Linked DNA regions of Rhodopseudomonas palustris. The protein of the gene in region 2 interacts with the protein of the main gene of each other region in a pairwise test. Links are inferred from orthologs where the notes say so. Each region holds a gene or a part of one and is shown on either strand. Other genes may lie near its edges. The genes, in order: secD and pheT.

Region 1 (8,588 bases), 3.1 Mb from region 2 along the record:
CATCACCGGCGGCCACATCGAAACCATCGATGCCGGCCCGCGCTCGTTTCAGCCGATGAACATCAACTTCGGCCTTTTCCCGCCGCTCGCCAACCCGCCGACCAAAGGCCCGGACGGCAAGCGCCTGCGCGGTCCGGAGAAGTCGGTCGCCAAGAAGCAGGCCCTCAGCGCCCGCGCCCTCGCCGACATCGACGGCTGGATCGCCGCGCATCTGAAGCTGCCGAAGGCGGCGTAGTCGTTCGTCGCGCGTCGCTGTCTGAAGGCGCACAAGCCTTCTCCATCATTGCGAGCGGAGCGAAGCAATCCAGAGCTTCATGCACAGCGCTGGATTGCTTCGTCGCTTCGCTCCTCGCAATGACGCGGAGAGGTCCCGTTACATACGAAACAGCTTGCTCCGGCTCGCTCGCCACAGCGTCCACAACGTCGCTAGGCGCGAGCGATCGAACGGCGTGAACGGATCGCGTTCCGGGGACGCCAGCCGGTCGAGATCGCGGCGCGCAAGCGCCAGCGGCAGGAAGGCGGGGCGTACTGAAGCCGGCAGCTCGGTCAGCTCCTGCAGCGCCTGATCGAGATGCTTGCGGGCGTCCGCAATGACATCGGCGAGCGCGGATTTCAGCGCGGGGGCCGATTGGCCGCCGAACACCTGCTCCAAGTCGCAGCCGTGCCGCTGCAGCACATCGTTCGGCAGATACAGCTGACGACGCGCGGAATCATAAGGCAGCCGCGCCACGATGCGCGCGACTCCGACCACAACTCCGGCGTGCCGCGCCACGTGATCGATCGCTTCTGCTTGCGCGCCGGTGTGGCCAAGAACGCGGGCGCCGAGCGCGAGAAGCGTCCCATCGGTCTCCACCAGATGCGGCTCGAGTACCGTCCAGTCCGGCATCGGGTCGTTATAGAGATCGAAGATGTGCGCCTCGATCAGCCGCGTCAGCGGTTCGATCCGTAGCCCGTGCTCGGCGATCGCCCGGGTCAGCTCGGCCGCGACCGGATTACCCTCGGCGCCGCCATGTGCCGACCCGGCAAGCAGATCCGTCCACCACTGCAGGCGGACCTCGCCGGGCAGCGGCTGGCTGACCTGACTGCGAACCCGCACGATCTCGGCATTGAAGGCAGCGAGCGCCAGCAGCGACCGGCGTTTCTCGGGTGGGACGAACAGCGTCGCCGCATAGCGGTCGAAGTCGGCCTCGCGCACCAAATTGGCGCAGAACGCAGCAGCGCCGGTGTCGGCCGTCTTGCTCATGGTACCGCGATCAGCGCAGCGGCGACCCGCCGCCGCTCGCCGATCATGATGTTGTAGGTGCGGATCGCCGGACCGGTCTGCATTGTGTCGAGCACGACGTTGACGCTGCGCAGCGCCTCACGCAGCTGCCGCGGCGCGATCCAGACATCGGCGCCGGTACCGACGATCAGCGTGTCGATCGCGTTGGCGTTATCGAACACGCGCTGCAGACTGTAGCGGTCGATCTGCTCCGGCTTGGTCACGTCCCAGCCCCACACCGCATCGGGCAGAAACAGCAGCGATCCCTGATGCGACATGTCGGCGAAATAGAACCCGCCTTTGCCGTAGGCGTCGACCGCGGCCATGCGGGGAAAGTGCGGAAACTCGGAGCGCTGCGCCACGAGCTAGCGTCCTGCGTCGAGCGTTGGCGTCATGCGGCGGCACCCTACAGGTTTGCGCCGCTCGGCAGCGAGCGGCGACAGCGCGTCAATGCGGTGGCACGGCAACGGTTCAAACAAGCCGGCCGGGGCTGCCTCTTGCCAGCAGCCCTGCCCGCCTGACTTACCGCTTCTTCGGCTTACCGGCCTTGGCCGGCTTGGCGGCCGGTGCGGTCGGCTCCGGATCGACAAACCGCGCCGGAACCTCTTCAGCCGCGGGCGGCGCGACCGGCTCGGGCTTCGCCGGCTTCTCAGCCGGCTCGTCGAGCCGATGGGTGCCGACGCCGAGATAGATCAGGATCGGTGCCGCGATGAAGATCGAGGTGTAGGTGCCGACCAGCACCACGCCGAACATCATCACCGCCGTGAACGAGTGGATCGCATGGCCGCCGAACAGCAGCAGCGCGAGCAGAGCCAGCGTCACGGTGACGTGGGTGATGATCGAGCGCGACAGCGTCGAGTTGATCGACTCGTTGAGCAGCTGCGGCATCGGCATCTTTTTGTAGCGCCGCAGCATCTCGCGGATACGATCGTAGATCACGACGGTGTCGTTCAGCGAGTAGCCGAGAATGGTCAGCAGCGCCGCGATCGAGGTCAGGTCGAAGTCGACCTGACTGATCGACATGAAGCCGATCGTCAGCACGATATCGTGCACGTTGGCGATCATTGCGCCGAGTGCGAACTGCCATTCGAACCGGAACCAGAGATAGACCAGGATGCCCAGGATCGCGACCATCAGGCCGAGCATGCCGAACGCGAGCAGCTCGCTCGAGACGCGCGGGCCGACCACTTCGACGCGGCGATAGTCGACCGAGTCGCCGAGCGCGGCGCGCACCTTCTGCACAGCCGCCTGCTGGGCTTGGTCGCCACCGGGCTGCTCGGCGATACGGATCAGCACTTCGGCCGGACCGCCGAACTGCTGCAGCTGCACATCGCCGAGGTTGAGCTTGCTCAGCGTGTCGCGCATGCCCGCGATATCGGCCGCACCGGAATGAGCGCGGACTTCGAGCAGCGTGCCGCCGCGGAAGTCGATGCCGAAATTCAGCCCGTGGGTGAAGAACAGCGTGATCGCGGCGATCGACAGCACCGCCGAGATCGGGAAGCTGATGCGGCGGAAGCGGGTGAAGTCGAAGTGGGTGTTGTCGGGAACGATGCGCAGCGACGGCAGCCAGCCGAAGATGCTGACGACCGTCAGCACCGCAATCAGAACGCCCAGCCCGACCAAAATCCAGTGTGTCACGTGTGGCTCTCTCGGATTCGATGCGTCAGATCGGCACGTGGTGCGGCCGCTTCCAGCGCACCCAGGTCGCGACGATCAGTCGGGTCAAAGTGAAGGCGGTAAACACCGTGGTGATGATGCCGATACCAAGCGTCACCGCGAAACCGCGCACCGGACCGGTGCCGATATAGAACAGCACGGCGGCGGCGATGAAGGTGGTGATGTTGGAGTCGAGAATCGTCGCCAGCGCGCGTTTGAAGCCGGCGTCGATCGCCGAGATCGCGTTTCGGCCTGCGCGAATCTCCTCGCGGATGCGCTCGTAGATCAGCACGTTACTGTCGACCGCGATGCCGACCGTGAGCACGATGCCGGCGATGCCAGGCAGCGTCAGGGTGGCGTTGAGCAACGACAGAATGCCGAAGATCATCGCGACGTTGACCGCCACCGCGAGGTTGGCGAACACGCCGAACAGCCGGTAGGTCAGCAGCATGAACACGATGACGAGGATCGAGCCGACATAGGCGGCGCGTTCGCCCTTCTCGATCGAGTCCTGGCCAAGGCCCGGACCGACGGTGCGTTCTTCGATGATGGTCAGCGGCGCCGGCAGCGCGCCGGCGCGCAGCAGGATCGCCAGGTCGTTGGCGCCCTGCACCGTGAAGCTGCCGGAGATCTGACCGGAGCCGCCGGTGATCGGCTCGCGGATCACCGGAGCAGAAATCACCTCGTTGTCGAGCACGATGGCGAACGGCAGGCCGACGTTCTCGGTGGTGGCGCGGGCGAATTTGCGGGCGCCGTTGGTGTTGAAGCGGAACGAGACGATCGGCTCGCCGGTGCGCTGGTCGAAGCCGGGCTGCGCGTCGGTAAGATCGGCGCCCGACACCAGCACCTGCTTCTTGATCACGTAAGGCTGCTTCGGCGACGACGCGCTCATCAGCAATTCGGAATCCGGCGGGACGTTGCCACCCATCGCCTGGTCGCCCGACACCGAGCTGTCCACCATGCGGAAGTCGAGCTTGGCGGTCTTGCCGAGCAGCTCCTTCAGCCGGGTCGGATCCTGCAGACCGGGCACCTGGACCAGAATGCGGTCGGCGCCCTGGCGCTGGATCAACGGCTCGACGGTACCGAGTTCGTTGACGCGGCGTTCGACGATCTGAATCGACTGATCGACCGACTGACGGACACGGTCGGCGATCGCGGCCTGCGGCACCGTCAGGCGGATCAGGCCGCCGCCAGCGTCGGAGACTTCGAGGCTACGCTGGCCATTCGAGCCGAGCAGACCGCCGAGTGGCTGCGACAGCTCACGCAGCTTGGCGAGCGCGGCCGGAACATCCGTGTCCTTGCTGATCCGGACCTCGACCGAGTCACCCTTGGTCGCGAGACCCGTATAGGCGATCCGGGCTTCGCGCAGCACCCGGCGGGCGTCGTCGCGAACCGAATCGAGCTTGTCCTTCTTCACCGAATTGGCGTCGACCTCGAGCAGGATGTGCGAGCCACCCTGCAGGTCGAGGCCGAGCACCAGATGTCGCTGCGCCCATTTCGGCCAGCTCTTGACGGTGCTCTCGGGGAAGAAATTGGGAACGGCGCAAAGGCACACTGCCAGCGCCGTCAGGATGATCGCCAGCGCCTTCCACCGTGAGATATAAAGCATCGAGTTGTCCCGTCAGAAACCGAAAGAGGCGGCGCGTCCAAGCATCAGCTCGACGCAGTGTCGTCCTTCGCCGGCTCGGTCTTGTCGCCCTCGGTCTTGGCCGGAGCGTCCTTGTCCTTCTTGCCCTTGGCCTTGCCATTGGCTTCGGGAGCATCCTTGACCGGCTCGCCCTTGCTGCGGACGCCGGTGATCATCTGGCGCATCTGGCGTGCGCGAATCCCGTCTGCAAGCTCGAACTCGACGGTATCATCATCGATCACCTTGGTGACCTTGCCGACCAGACCACCCGAGGTGATGATGGTGTCGCCGCGGCGAATGTTCTTCACCATCTCGGCGTGCTCTTTGACCTTCTTCTGCTGCGGGCGCAGGATCAGGAAATACATGATGACAAAGATCAGCGCGAACGGCAGCAGCGACATGATCATGCTGTTGGCGTCGCCGCCGGCGGCAGCAGCCTGGGCGTAAGCGGGCGTAACGAACATTCGGATTCCCCGTGAAAGCAAGCGAGCCGGCCCGGCGCGGAAGCGTCGGCCGGGGGGCGCAAATTCGCGCGGACTATAACCGCCGCGGTCCCAATTGCAACGCTGCCACCCGCCTCATAGCGCTCCCATTTCCATGGGTTGCCGGGGGTGACATGGCCCGATATGGCTGCGGCATCAGGAAGTGCAAGCATGGCCAAAAAGACAAAATCCCGCCCCGCCAAAGCCGCCCCGAAGTCCGCCACCCGCAAGCCCGCCCGTGCAGCGGCGGCAAAGCGCCGCCCATCGGGGACGTCCCCCGGCGCGCCCCTCGACGGCGCATTGCTGGAGCGGATCGCCAAGGCCTTGGAGGGCATTTCCGCCCACCTGGCGGGCACTTCCGCCGCCCCGGCCGATGCCGCGCTGAATTCGGCGGATGCGTTCATCTGGCAGCCCGAGGGGCGTCTCGCACCGGTTCCCCGGGTCAGCCGGGTCGACCTGTCGCTGCTGCAGGGCGTCGACCGGATGCGCGACACGCTGATCGAAAATACCGAGCGGTTCGCTACCGGCCTGCCCGCCAATAACGCGCTGCTGTGGGGCGCGCGCGGGATGGGCAAATCGTCGCTGGTCAAAGCCGCTCACGCGCATGTCAACGAGCGGCCCGACGTCGCCGGACGGCTGAAGCTGATCGAAATTCACCGCGAGGACATCGAGAGCCTGCCGGCGCTGATGACGCTGCTGCGCGCCTCCGACTTCCGATTCATCGTGTTCTGCGACGATCTGTCGTTCGACGGCAACGACGCCTCGTACAAATCGCTCAAGGCCGTGCTCGAAGGCGGCATCGAGGGCCGCCCCGACAACGTCATTCTGTACGCGACCTCGAACCGGCGGCATCTGCTGCCGCGCGACATGATGGAGAACGAGCGCTCGACCGCGATCAATCCAGGCGAAGCGGTCGAGGAAAAGGTGTCGCTGTCCGACCGGTTCGGCCTCTGGCTCGGCTTCCACAAATGCAGCCAGGATGAATTCCTAGCGATGGTGCGCGGCTACTGCGCGCACTACGACATCGCGATCGACGACGAGCAGCTCGAGCGCGAAGCGCTGGAATGGTCGACCACGCGCGGCTCCCGCTCCGGCCGCGTCGCCTGGCAGTTCGTGCAGGATCTCGCCGGCCGCCTCAAGGTGCGACTCGGAACCAAGTAACAGCCTTCACGAGTTCGGTTCGATCAACAGTCGAACCGGACTCGGAGCTTACCGAGTTCGCAAACCGAACATCTCGTCCCTAAACTGCAGTCTCGATTCGCGGACACGCGCCGCCGCGCTGGCGGTCGTGTTGCCGCGTCGATCATGCGACCTTGAGGGCAAAGGCCGTGCGCACGTCCATCATCTGGGTTTCTGCCGTGCTCGCCGCATCCTGCGGCGCTGCGCAAGCTGGGGATCTGTCGCGGCCTCCGGCCGTCAAAGCCATTCCGGCCTGGAGCTGGACCGGCTTCTATCTCGGCGGCCATCTCGGCGCCGGATTTGGAACCGCGAAGGTCGACAACCCGTTTGGACCGTCGATCTACGGCGACACCGTGCGCGCCCCCAAAGCCCTGGCCGGTCTGCAGGCCGGCTACAACTGGCAGGCTCCCGGATCGCCCTGGGTGCTTGGTGTTGAACTCGATGCGTCGGCGATCGACGCCGACGGCACCGACACCTGCCTCGCTTACTCCGGTCAGTTCGTCTCAGCGAACTGCCGCGTGCGCGAACATATGCTGGGCACCCTCACCGGCCGGCTCGGCCACAGTTTCGGTCCCGACGGGCGCTCGCTGATGTACTTAAAAGGCGGCGGCGCGGTTCTGGTCGGCAACTTCCGGATGACGACCAACGCCTCCGACTATCTCAATCAGCCGGCTGCTGAGCTCGACACCACGCGGTGGGGCTGGACCGTCGGCGCCGGGATCGAGTACGCGCTGTCGTCGCGCTGGGCGGTGCGCGCCGAATACGACTACGCCAATTTCGGTCGCCGCGGCATCGACACGCCCGGCGGCGGCTTTCTGCAGATTCCGTTCGACCCAAAGACCCTGGTCGACACCGCCGGCGCCCCCACGCAGGTGCATCAGGACATGCACCTGATAAAGCTCGGGCTGAACTATTACTTCGGCCGCGGCGACGGCGGTTTCGATCAGGCGCCGCTGCTGCCGGTGAAAGCGCACGCGGCCGATCGCTGGTCGGCCTGGCAGTTCGAAGTCGGCGCCCGTTACTGGTACAGCCACGGCCGCTATCAGAACGATCTGACGATGAGCACCAACAGCGCGCTCCAGGAACATCTGGTATCGCGCCTCACCTACGAGAGCGACGGTCATTCCGGCGAAGTGTTCTGGCGGATCGACGGTCCGCAAAAGCTGTTTCTCAAGGGATTTGCCGGCGGCGGTGGGTTGGTGGCCGGCAAGATGAACGACGAAGACTGGTTCCCCACCTATCCAAAAGGCGCGACTGCGTATTCGAACACAGATCACAACAAGGTCACCGGCACGATCGGGTACGCGACGCTGGACGTGGGCATCGATCTGTTCAGCGACACGTTCGGCAAGCTCGGCGTGTTCGCCGGCTACAATTTCTACCGCGACCGCAAGGATGCGTTCAATTGCCACCAGATCGCGCTTGCTTTTCCGACAGCATTCTGCGGATCGTCGGATGGAATTTCGATCAGCCAGTACGAAGACTGGCACTCGCTGCGGATCGGCGCCAACGGCACTTTGGCTGTCGCGCCGAACACCAAGCTGGTCGTCGACGCGGCTTATCTGCCTTACACGCATATTTCCGCGCTCGACATCCATTATGCTCGCACAGACGAAGCGAGCAAAGATTCGCCCGCATGGGGCACCGGCCGCGGTGTCCAACTCGAAGCTATTCTGACTTACGACATCACCTCGAGGTTCAACGTCGGTGTCGGTGGCCGCTACTGGGCGATGTGGGCGACCGACGTCGACACCGCAGGCTTCGGCAGCCCTGTGCCGACCCAGTTGCTGCCGATCCGGGTCGAGCGCTACGGCACCTTCGTACAGGCATCCTACAAGTTCGATCGCTGAACCGATCGGATCACCGAAAGGTTCGTGCAACCTCTCGCCGGCCGGCTCAGCCGCCGGATGGAGGCGAAACCGCCGCTCCGCTCTCATCGCGCACGGCGCCGGCTTGTCCAGCGGCGTGCCGTCGTGCGGTCCGGCGGAGGACACGAGGCAGCAGCATCGGAACGCGCTCGCGATACTGCTGGTAGGTCGCACCGAATTCGGCGATCAGGTCACGCTCTTCGAATTGCAGCGCGATCAGGATGTAGATCGTGATGACGACCGCGAACAGCAGATGACCCGCCGTCATCTCAGGCGTCGCCCAGAACACGATCAAGAAACCGAGCATCAGCGGGTGCCGCACCATCCTGTACAGGATGGGCGTCCGGAACGTTGGGCGCAAAGGCTCGGTGCCGCGCAGCGCTGAGAAGCTCTGGCGAAGCCCGAACAGATCGAGGTGATCGATCATGTGGGTCGACGCCAAGACCAGCCCCCAGCCCAGCCAATACAGCACGACCAGCAACCAGGCGGCGATGCCGCTGGTGCTCCAGACCACG
Region 2 (8,704 bases):
GCGGGTCGCGTCCGCGGTGCGCAAATCGTGAGGCGCAATGATTAGCCGATCGGTGCGGCCAGGCCACAGCCGGGTCACCGCCACCGAACCACTGGAGGCGCGCGCCATCACGGTCCGCGCGAAGCGGCCCACGATCAGCGTCGAAATTCCTCTGCGGGGCGCGGCCGACACCTGCGCTAGAGCCCCGGGTCGTTGGTACGCATCACGTTGCTGCCCCCTGCGGACGGCCGACGTCAGTCCGCGCAAGACGTCGGACAATCGTCCAGTCCGGTACAGCTTCGACTGAAACGGCTCTGCAGACATGCGCGCAGCGGAGACGAAAGATTGTTCTGGACCAAAGCAACCTCAAGTTAACGAAAATTCGTTGCGAATCCTTTTAATCTGGAATTGGCGTTCACACACCCTGGCGATAGGCGAATGTGGACGGGCGCTGCTGCGCCACGTCCCACAGGCGGCTAATCTCGAAGGATTACAACGACTTCACCAGCCGCGCGGCATAGAAGCCGTCGAGCCCGGCGAGCCGCGGATCGCTATGCGGCAAATGACACGGCAGGGTCCGCAGCGCACCGTCAGCCGTGACGATCTCGGTGAGACCGGCGACTTCCGCCGGGTCGATCGGCTGCCGCCGCATCGACGGCTCGGCGTCGAGCAGCGCGGCGATCGCCTGCTCGCCCTCCTCGGGCTCGAGCGAACAGGTGCAATATACCAGCGTACCGCCGGGTCGCAGCAGCGAGGCCGCCTTCTTCAACAGCCGGTTCTGAACCGCAGCGAGCGCGCCGATGTCGCTCTCCTGCTTCAGCCAGGCGACGTCGGGATGTCGCCGGATCGTGCCGGTCGAGGCGCACGGCGCGTCGATCAGCACCGCGTCGAACTCCGCGGTCGCATCACCCCGCCATTCGGCCGCATCGGCAACTCCGGTTTCAACCTCGAGCGACAGCCGCGCCAGATTTTCGCGCAACCGCGCCACGCGCGCGGGCGAGCGGTCGATCGCCGTGACCCGGGCACCGGCAGCGGCGAGCTGCGCCGTCTTGCCGCCGGGGGCCGCACAAAGATCGGCGACGCTCTTCCCGGCGATATCCCCGAACAGCCGGGCCGGAAGCGCGGCCGCAGCGTCCTGCACCCACCACTGACCTTCATCAAACCCCGGCAGCATGCGCACCGAGCCCTGCAGCAGCGTGCGAACGGTCCCGGTCGGCAGCACTTCACCATGCAACCGGGTTGCCCAATGCGCCGGGTCGGATTTCACCGTGAGGTCGAGTGAGGGTTCGTGGCTGATCGCCTGCGCGATCGCGCGCGCGGTGTCGGCGCCATAATGTTCGCTCCAGCGCGCCAGCAGCCATTGCGGCACGTCGGGCGTGCCGGCCGCCAGTTCCTCGACCAGCGGCAGGCCCTCACGCGCACAACGGCGCAGCACGGCGTTGACGAGGCCGGCATATTTGGCGGCGCGACGGTCGGATTGCACCAGCCGTACCGACAGATCGACGGCGGCATGATCGGGCACGTCCATCCAGAGAATTTGCGCGGCGCCGATCAACAACGCGCTCTTGGCGCGCGGCGCGTCGGTCGGCACGCCGCGATCGAGCAGCTTGGCGAGCAGTCCTTCCAGCGTTCCGAGCCGGCGCAGGATGGTCGCAACCAGCCGGCGCATCAGCGCGCGGTCGCGATCCGACAGCGTCTTCAGACCCGGATGCGCGGCCGGGCCCTCGAGCTGGTCGTCGAGCATACGGCGCTTCTGCAGCACCCCATCCAGAATGTCCGCGGCAATGCGGCGCGCAGCGAGGCCGGGCACCTCGGAAGCTTGGGCGAATCTTGGAGCAGGCATGGATTGAGGGTATCACAGCAGGAGGAGAGACGCCGCGCGAGGCCGCGCGCTGGTCTGCCGTGGATGGCATTCGAATATGCCAAATGTAAGAATCGCCGTCGCACCTGCCGGTGATGGCCTGCGCCCCGCGCGATGAAGAAAGGCGTCCGCCGATGACAAACCCCGATCCGAAATCCGCCCCGACGGATGCCGCCCCGCCGCGCAAGGATCTCCCCGAAGCGGCCAAGCGTGCCCTCGCCGAAGCCGAAGCCCGCCGCGTCGAAGCCGCCAAGCACGCCGAAGCCCGCGCCAAGGAAGTCCAGGGCCCGAAGGGTCCCGAGCCGACCCGCTACGGCGACTGGGAAGTCAAAGGCATCGCATCGGACTTCTGAGACTTTGGCGGGGCGCCAAGGCTCACCGCAACCGGTGATTGCGCGGAATTGTTGCGCCATCTTTCGACTCGGGTTATCATAGGAATATGTCCCCATATCCGAGAACGAACCCCGTCCGGATTTCGCGGCTGCCCTGGCGCAGCCGGCTGTGGCCGTGGGTGTTCGTGCTCGGTGTTGCGGCCGGCACCATGCTGCCTGCACGGCATTGGCTGCACCTGCCGTGGCTGCAGCCGCCGGCCTCGCAGGGGATCGATAACGACAGCGAGACGGTGTGGCGACGCGCCGGCAACCCGACCACTCGGCATCCGGTCGACGTGCTGTACACCATCGACGGCGACACCTTCGATGCGCGGGTGCATCTATGGCCGGGCACCGACCTGCGCACGCGGGTGCGGCTGCGCGGCATCGATGCGCCGGAACTGAAGGCGCAATGCGCCCGCGAATTGCGGATGGCCGAAGCCGCCGCCGAGGCGCTGCGCCGGCTGCTCGCCGAGGGCGAGGTCGCGATCTACAACATCGGCCCCGACAAATATCAGGGCCGCGTCGTGGCGGACGTAGCGACCAAACGCACCGCCAGCGTGTCGAACGCATTGCTCGACGGCGGCTATGCCCGCGCCTATGGCGGCGGACATCGCGATGGCTGGTGCGACGGACGCTAAGGTTTAGGCGACTGCGCCAAGCTTGGGCGGTCCGGCGAGATCGAGGGCCGGATCGGCTTCGGCGGTCTGCGTCACCAGCGACGGCGCCGTTTCGGACTCATCAATCGGCGGCGCGAACGGGCCGTCACTCTCGACCGGCTTCGGTTTGTCGGCCCAATGCAGCGCGGTGTAGTCGAAGCCGTTGACGATGGTCGGCTTCACCACCTCGAAATACGGCGAGATATCGAAGTCGCGCGGCATGTACAGCGACGAGTGCCGGATATGCAGGATCTCGCGCCGCGCCGCACGGCTGCCGGCCTTGGTGATCTTCGGCAGGATCGGATAGCGCACCGCCTCGAACGCCTGCGCGATCAGCGCCGAACAGATGATCTTGGTCGGGTCACCCGAACCGAGCGCAATCATGCGGCGGCGCCAGCGCTGCGGCAGCGGCAGCGGCACCAGATAGCGCATCAGGTCGATGATGTTCTTGGTGTCGTAGCCGAAGCCGATGCGATTGATCGCGTAGCGACACACCGTGTGGCGGTCCTCGTAGGACAGGCCGACGGGGCGACACACCCGCGTGTGGTAGGCAAGGTGCCGCGACAGCGGCGACGAACTCACCCCTTCGCCGATATTGGCCTCGACCAGCACATGCGGCTCGCCGTCCGGTTCGGTCACGCCATCGATCGGCCCGACATAGAGCGCGGCGTGCGACCAGGTCGACTGCGTCAGATACTTGATGATGCCGGCGATCCGGCTGTTGCCCTCGACCAGCAGGACATCGCCGGGCTCCATGATGGTACGCAGATGGTCGGGATCGCTCGGGGTGAACGGCTCATAGCCGGGCTCTTCCTTCTGCAAGTAGCTGGCGATCAACTTGCCGATGGTCTCGAGCACCACACCCATTGCTGCGCTCCTGCGGGATCCCTACTGCGACATCGTCACATCGCGTTCGTGGACGATCGTCGAGCAAAGCCGTTGCAGTTTAGTTCATCTGGTTCCTGGCGCAGTTACGCATCGTTCACCACGAACGGTTGCCGGCCGGAGGCGATTCCGGCAAGTTGACGGGGTCGGCCGGGCAGTGCGGCACCGCCGAACCAGTCGGCGGACGACGCAAAACGCGACGGAGTTCAACACATTGGTCACAGTCGCGGGACGCCGCACCGTCGCCCCACCGGATAGTCGCCGCGCCGGCCGCCATTGGCCGCGTCGGTCGATCGCCCCGGCCGCCTCCAAGCTTTCGGAAACCATGCAATGACGATTTCGCGACGCAGCCTGCTCGAGGGCCTGCTCGGCGCCACTGCCGGCCTTGCGTTGCTGCCGGCATTAGCAAGCCGAGCGAACGCCGCTCTGCCGCGCGAGGCGGAGGTGGTGGTGGTCGGCGCCGGCGCCGCCGGAATCGCGGCGGCGCGGCGGATCGTGGCGGCCGGCCGCAAGGTGATCGTGGTCGAGGCCGCCTCGGAGATCGGCGGCCGCTGCGTCACCGATACCACCAGCTTCGCAGCGCCGTTCGACCGCGGCGCGCGCTGGCTGCACAGCCCCGACAGCAACCCGCTGGTCCGGCTGGCGCGCAGCTCCGGCTTTGCGGTGACGCCGGTCGCCCCCGGCCAAAAGGTCAGGATCGGACGCCGCAACGCCCGTTCGCGCGAGACCGAGGATTTTCTCGCCGCCTACGTCCGTGCCACCCGCGCCATCAGCGACGCCTCACGCGGCAAGGCCGATATTTCCTGCGCCGCCGCGCTGCCGAACGATCTCGGCGATTGGGCGGCGACGATCGAATATGTGCTGGGCCCTGCGACCACCAGCAAGGACCTGCGCGCGCTGTCGGCGATGGATGCCGCGCGGACGCTGGACCGCACCGCGCTGCTCGGCTGCCCGCAGGGCGTCGGCAGTCTGCTGACTCAGCTCGCGTCCTCGCTGCCGATTGCGCTGTCGACGCCGGTCAAACGGATCGTGTGGAGCGGGCGCGACCTCGCGGTCGAAACCGCGGCCGGCCGGATCGGCGCGCGCGCCATCATCGTCACCGCATCAACCAACGTGCTGACCTCGGGCAATCTGGCGTTCTCCCCCGAACTGCCGAAACGCCAGCTCGACGCCGCAGCGCGGCTGAGCCTTGGCAGCGCCGACCGCATCGCGCTGCAGTTCAAGGGCAATCCGCTCGGGCTGTCGCGCGACGAGACCATCATCGAACGCGCCGACGACATCCGCACCGCGACGCTGATGGGCAATATCGGCGGGACCTCGCTGTGCACGGTCGACGTCGCCGGCTCGTTCGGGCGCCAGCTCGCCGCGCAGGGCGAAGCCGCGATGCAGGATTTCGCGATCGAATGGCTCGGCAAGCTGTTCGGTAGCGACATCGCGGGCGCCGTCGAGCGCAAGGCGGTGACGCGCTGGAACGAGATGCCCTACGTGCTGGGCGCGATGTCGGCGGCGGAGCCCGGCGGCCAGCCGTCGCGCAAGGTGCTGGGCGAGCCGCTCGGCAATCTGTTCTTTGCCGGTGAAGCGACCCACGAAACGCTGTTCGGCACGGTGCAGGGCGCCTGGGAATCCGGCGAGCGCGCCGCCGACGCTGCGCTGAAAAAGATCGGCGCCGTCAAGGAGCCCGCGCCGGAGAAGCCCGCACGCAAACAGAAGCCGCGGCGCGAACCGCAGCGTCAGCGCGAGCAGCGCCCGCCCGCCACCGCGAGCGGCACGCCGTCGTGGTGGCGCTGAGCGGCCTCAGCCGCGCAGGCTGCCGCCGGTCTTCTTGGTGACTTCCGCCACGATCTTGGCCGCGACCGCCTCGATCTCCTGATCGGTCATGGTCTTGTCGCGCGGCTGCAGCGTCACGGCGATCGCCACCGACTTCTTGTCGGGATCGATGCCCTTGCCTTCATAGACGTCGAACACGCTGACCGAAGTGATCAGCTTCTTATCGACGCCCTGCGCGGCGCGGACGATATCGGCAACCGCGACCTTGCGATCGACGATGAAGGCGAAGTCGCGCGACACCGGGTGGAACGCAGACAATTCCAGCGCCGGCTTGGCGCGGGTCGGCCGCTGCTTCGGATCGGGGATCTTCTCCAGAATCACCTCGAACGCCACCAGCGGGCCATCGGCTCCGAGCTGTTCGAGCACCCGCGGATGCAGCTCACCGAAATAGCCGAGCACGTTCTGCGGCCCGATCTGGATCGCGCCGGAGCGGCCCGGATGCAGCCAGGCCGGCAGCTTATTGGTGGCGATCTGCAGACCCGCCATCGGCGCACCGGCCGCAGCCAGCACCGCGAACGCATCGGCCTTGGCATCGAGCGCGGTCGCCTGCGCCGAGCCCGACCAATGCCGGCCGAGGCCGGCGGAGGACGCAACGCCATGGCGGACGCCGCTCGCAGCCATGAACTGATCCTGCGGCCGGTCGCCCTTGAACACCTGCCCGACTTCGAACAGCGCCAGATCGGCCGAACCGCGATCGGCGTTGGCCTGGGCGGCTGCGATCAGGCCGGGCAACAGGCTCGGCCGCATGTCGGACAGATCGGAGGCGATCGGATTGGCCAGCGCCAGCTCTGGCTGGCCGCCACCGAAAGCTTCGGCGAACGGCTTGGAGATGAACGACCAGGTCACCGCCTCGGTCAGGCCGCGCGCCGCCAGCGCGCGCTTGGCACGGTGGGTGCGGTTCTGGATCTGGGTGAGCACCGGCTTGCGCGGGGCATCGCCGCGCTCGAACGGCGTCAGCGGCACCTTGTCGACGCCGACGATCCGAACGATTTCCTCGACGATATCGGCTTTGCCGTGGACGTCGCTGCGCCACGACGGCACCGCGACCTTCACCACCGGCGCCTGACCGACGACGGTGAAGCCGAGATGATTGAGGATGCGGCGGATCTCGGTGAGCGACACTTCGATGCCGGCCAGCCGCTTCACCTCGGCGAGCGGGAAGTCGATGATCTTGTCGTCGGCGAACGGATTGCCGACCACCACCACGTCCGACGGCGTGCCGCCGCAGAACTCCATCACCAGCTTGGTGGCGAGTTCGAGCCCGGGCAGCATGAAGGCCGGATCGACGCCGCGCTCGAAGCGGTAGCGCGCATCGGTGTTGATGCCGAGCTTGCGGCCAGACTGGGCGATGTTGATCTCGTTCCACAACGCCGATTCGATCAGCACGTCGGTGGTCTCGGCCGAACAGCCGGACACTTCACCGCCCATGATGCCGGCGAGCGATTCGACGCCGTGGTCGTCGGCGATGACGCAGACCGACGAATCGAGCGTGTAGGTGCGGCCGTCGAGCGCCAGCAGCGTCTCGCCGTCCTTGGCGCGGCGCACCACCAGATTGCCCTTCACCTTGGCGGCGTCGAACACGTGCAGCGGGCGCGAGCGATCGAACGTCAGGTAGTTGGTGATGTCGACCAGCGCGTTGATCGGGCGCAGCCCGATCGCGGTCAGGCGCTTCTGCAGCCATTCCGGCGACGGGCCGTTCTTGACGCCCTTCACCAACCGCAGCGCGAAGCCGGGGCACAGCTTGCTGTCTTCGACCGTGACGCTGACCGGGCACGGGAATTCGCCCTTGATCTGCTTGATGCCCGGGTCTTTGAACTTGCCCATGTCGGCGGCGGCGAGATCGCGCGCGATGCCATGCACGCCGGCGCAGTCCTGCCGGTTCGGCGTCAGGTTGATGTCGAGCACCGGATCGCCGAGCCCGGCCCAGGCGGCATAGGGCGTTCCGACCGGCGCATCGGCCGGCAGCTCGATGATGCCGTCGTGATCTTCGGAAATTTCCAGCTCGGCCGCGGAGCACAGCATGCCGCGGCTTTCGACGCCGCGAATATTGCCGATGCCGAGCGTGAAGTCCTTGGCCGGAATATAGGTGCCGGGCGGCGCGAACACGGTGACGAGGCCGGCGCGCGCATTCGGCGCGCCGCATACCACCTGCACGGGCGCGCCGCCGTCACCGACGTCCACCGTGCAGACCTGCAGCTTGTCGGCGTTGGGGTGCTTGGCGGCGGTCAGCACCTTGGCGATGATGAACGGCGCCAGCACCTTCGCCTTGTCCTCGATGCCCTCGACCTCAAGCCCGATCATGGTGAGCTTGTCGGCGAGCTTTTCCAGCGGCTCGTCGGTGTCGAGATGATCTTTCAGCCAGGAGAGCGTGAGTTTCATCGGTTGTTACTTCCGTCTGGCCGCGCAGTGGGCGCGTCGTACTGAATGCTCAAGGTCGTGCCCGCGTCGCCCTCACCCCAGCCCTCTCCCGCAAGCGGGAGAGGGAGCAGGCCGTGCCGAATGGAGAGGCTGCGGGCCATGTCGTTAGTCCGAATCGTCCGATGACGGGCGCTGCGTTGCTTCGTTTTGTTTAGGCCGCAGCTTCCCCGCACGCTCGGCGCGCTCCCTCTCCCGCTTGCGGGAGAGGGTTGGGGTGAGGGCTCTTGCGGCGAGCTCGGACGCGATGCTCTGCAGCACCCCGTCGCGATTGCTCATCACCTCGGCATTGCTGAAGCGGATCACTCGAAACCCGCGCGCCTCGATCGCCGCCGTGCGGGCCGCATCAGCGCGCTCAGCGTCATCAGCAAAATGCTGACCGCCGTCGAGTTCGACCACCAGTTTTTTCGCGTGGCAGGCGAAGTCGGCGATGTACGGCCCGATCGGCACCTGACGCTTGAACGAAGCCCCGTCGAGCTGCTTGTCGCGCAGCGCCGACCACATCAGCCGCTCGGCATCGGTGGATTTTTTGCGCAGCTCGCGCGCGTGGCGGCGCTGGCCGGGGGAGACGCTCCAGCTCGGCTGCTTCGGATCGTCCATCGCAAGCTCCGTGCCCGTGTCGCCCTCACCCCAACCCTCTCCCGCAAGCGGGAGAGGGAGTTCGCCGTGCCGGGTTGCGAGGGCTTCAATCATTTCAACAACAGATC

The links.
Region 1: the proteins of pheT (region 2) and secD interact in binary tests that used the Escherichia coli proteins (3 or more experiments, as listed by UniProt). The link is inferred for Rhodopseudomonas palustris from one-to-one orthologs.

Annotation. Positions count from the first base shown.
Region 1 is NZ_CP019966.1:3,112,639-3,121,226, forward strand. The notes cover bases 2,226-5,179. They hold secD (protein translocase subunit SecD), read right to left. Parts: upstream 4,527-5,179; coding sequence 2,925-4,526; downstream 2,226-2,924. Other genes in these bases: secF (protein translocase subunit SecF), read right to left, coding at 2,226-2,899; yajC (preprotein translocase subunit YajC), read right to left, coding at 4,571-5,008. In the rest of the region: methylenetetrahydrofolate--tRNA-(uracil(54)-C(5))-methyltransferase (FADH(2)-oxidizing) TrmFO, read left to right, coding at 1-235; RPPS3_RS14550 (phytoene/squalene synthase family protein), read right to left, coding at 374-1,243; RPPS3_RS14555 (Mth938-like domain-containing protein), read right to left, coding at 1,240-1,623; more of secF, read right to left, coding at 1,784-2,225; RPPS3_RS14575 (ATP-binding protein), read left to right, coding at 5,198-6,187; RPPS3_RS14580 (outer membrane protein), read left to right, coding at 6,355-8,055; mddA (methanethiol S-methyltransferase), read right to left, coding at 8,102-8,588. UniProt on the Escherichia coli protein: Part of the Sec protein translocase complex. Interacts with the SecYEG preprotein conducting channel. SecDF uses the proton motive force (PMF) to complete protein translocation after the ATP-dependent function of SecA.
Region 2 is NZ_CP019966.1:36,701-45,404, forward strand. Bases 5,256-8,325 are described here. They hold pheT (phenylalanine--tRNA ligase subunit beta), read right to left. Parts: upstream 7,962-8,325; coding sequence 5,550-7,961; downstream 5,256-5,549. Other genes in these bases: RPPS3_RS00180 (flavin monoamine oxidase family protein), read left to right, coding at 5,256-5,543; RPPS3_RS00190 (endonuclease domain-containing protein), read right to left, coding at 8,106-8,325. Also shown: RPPS3_RS00155 (heparinase II/III family protein), read right to left, coding at 1-132; RPPS3_RS00160 (RsmB/NOP family class I SAM-dependent RNA methyltransferase), read right to left, coding at 470-1,822; RPPS3_RS00165 (DUF1674 domain-containing protein), read left to right, coding at 1,975-2,193; RPPS3_RS00170 (thermonuclease family protein), read left to right, coding at 2,280-2,852; RPPS3_RS00175 (YiiX/YebB-like N1pC/P60 family cysteine hydrolase), read right to left, coding at 2,856-3,737; more of RPPS3_RS00180, read left to right, coding at 4,086-5,255; more of RPPS3_RS00190, read right to left, coding at 8,326-8,597.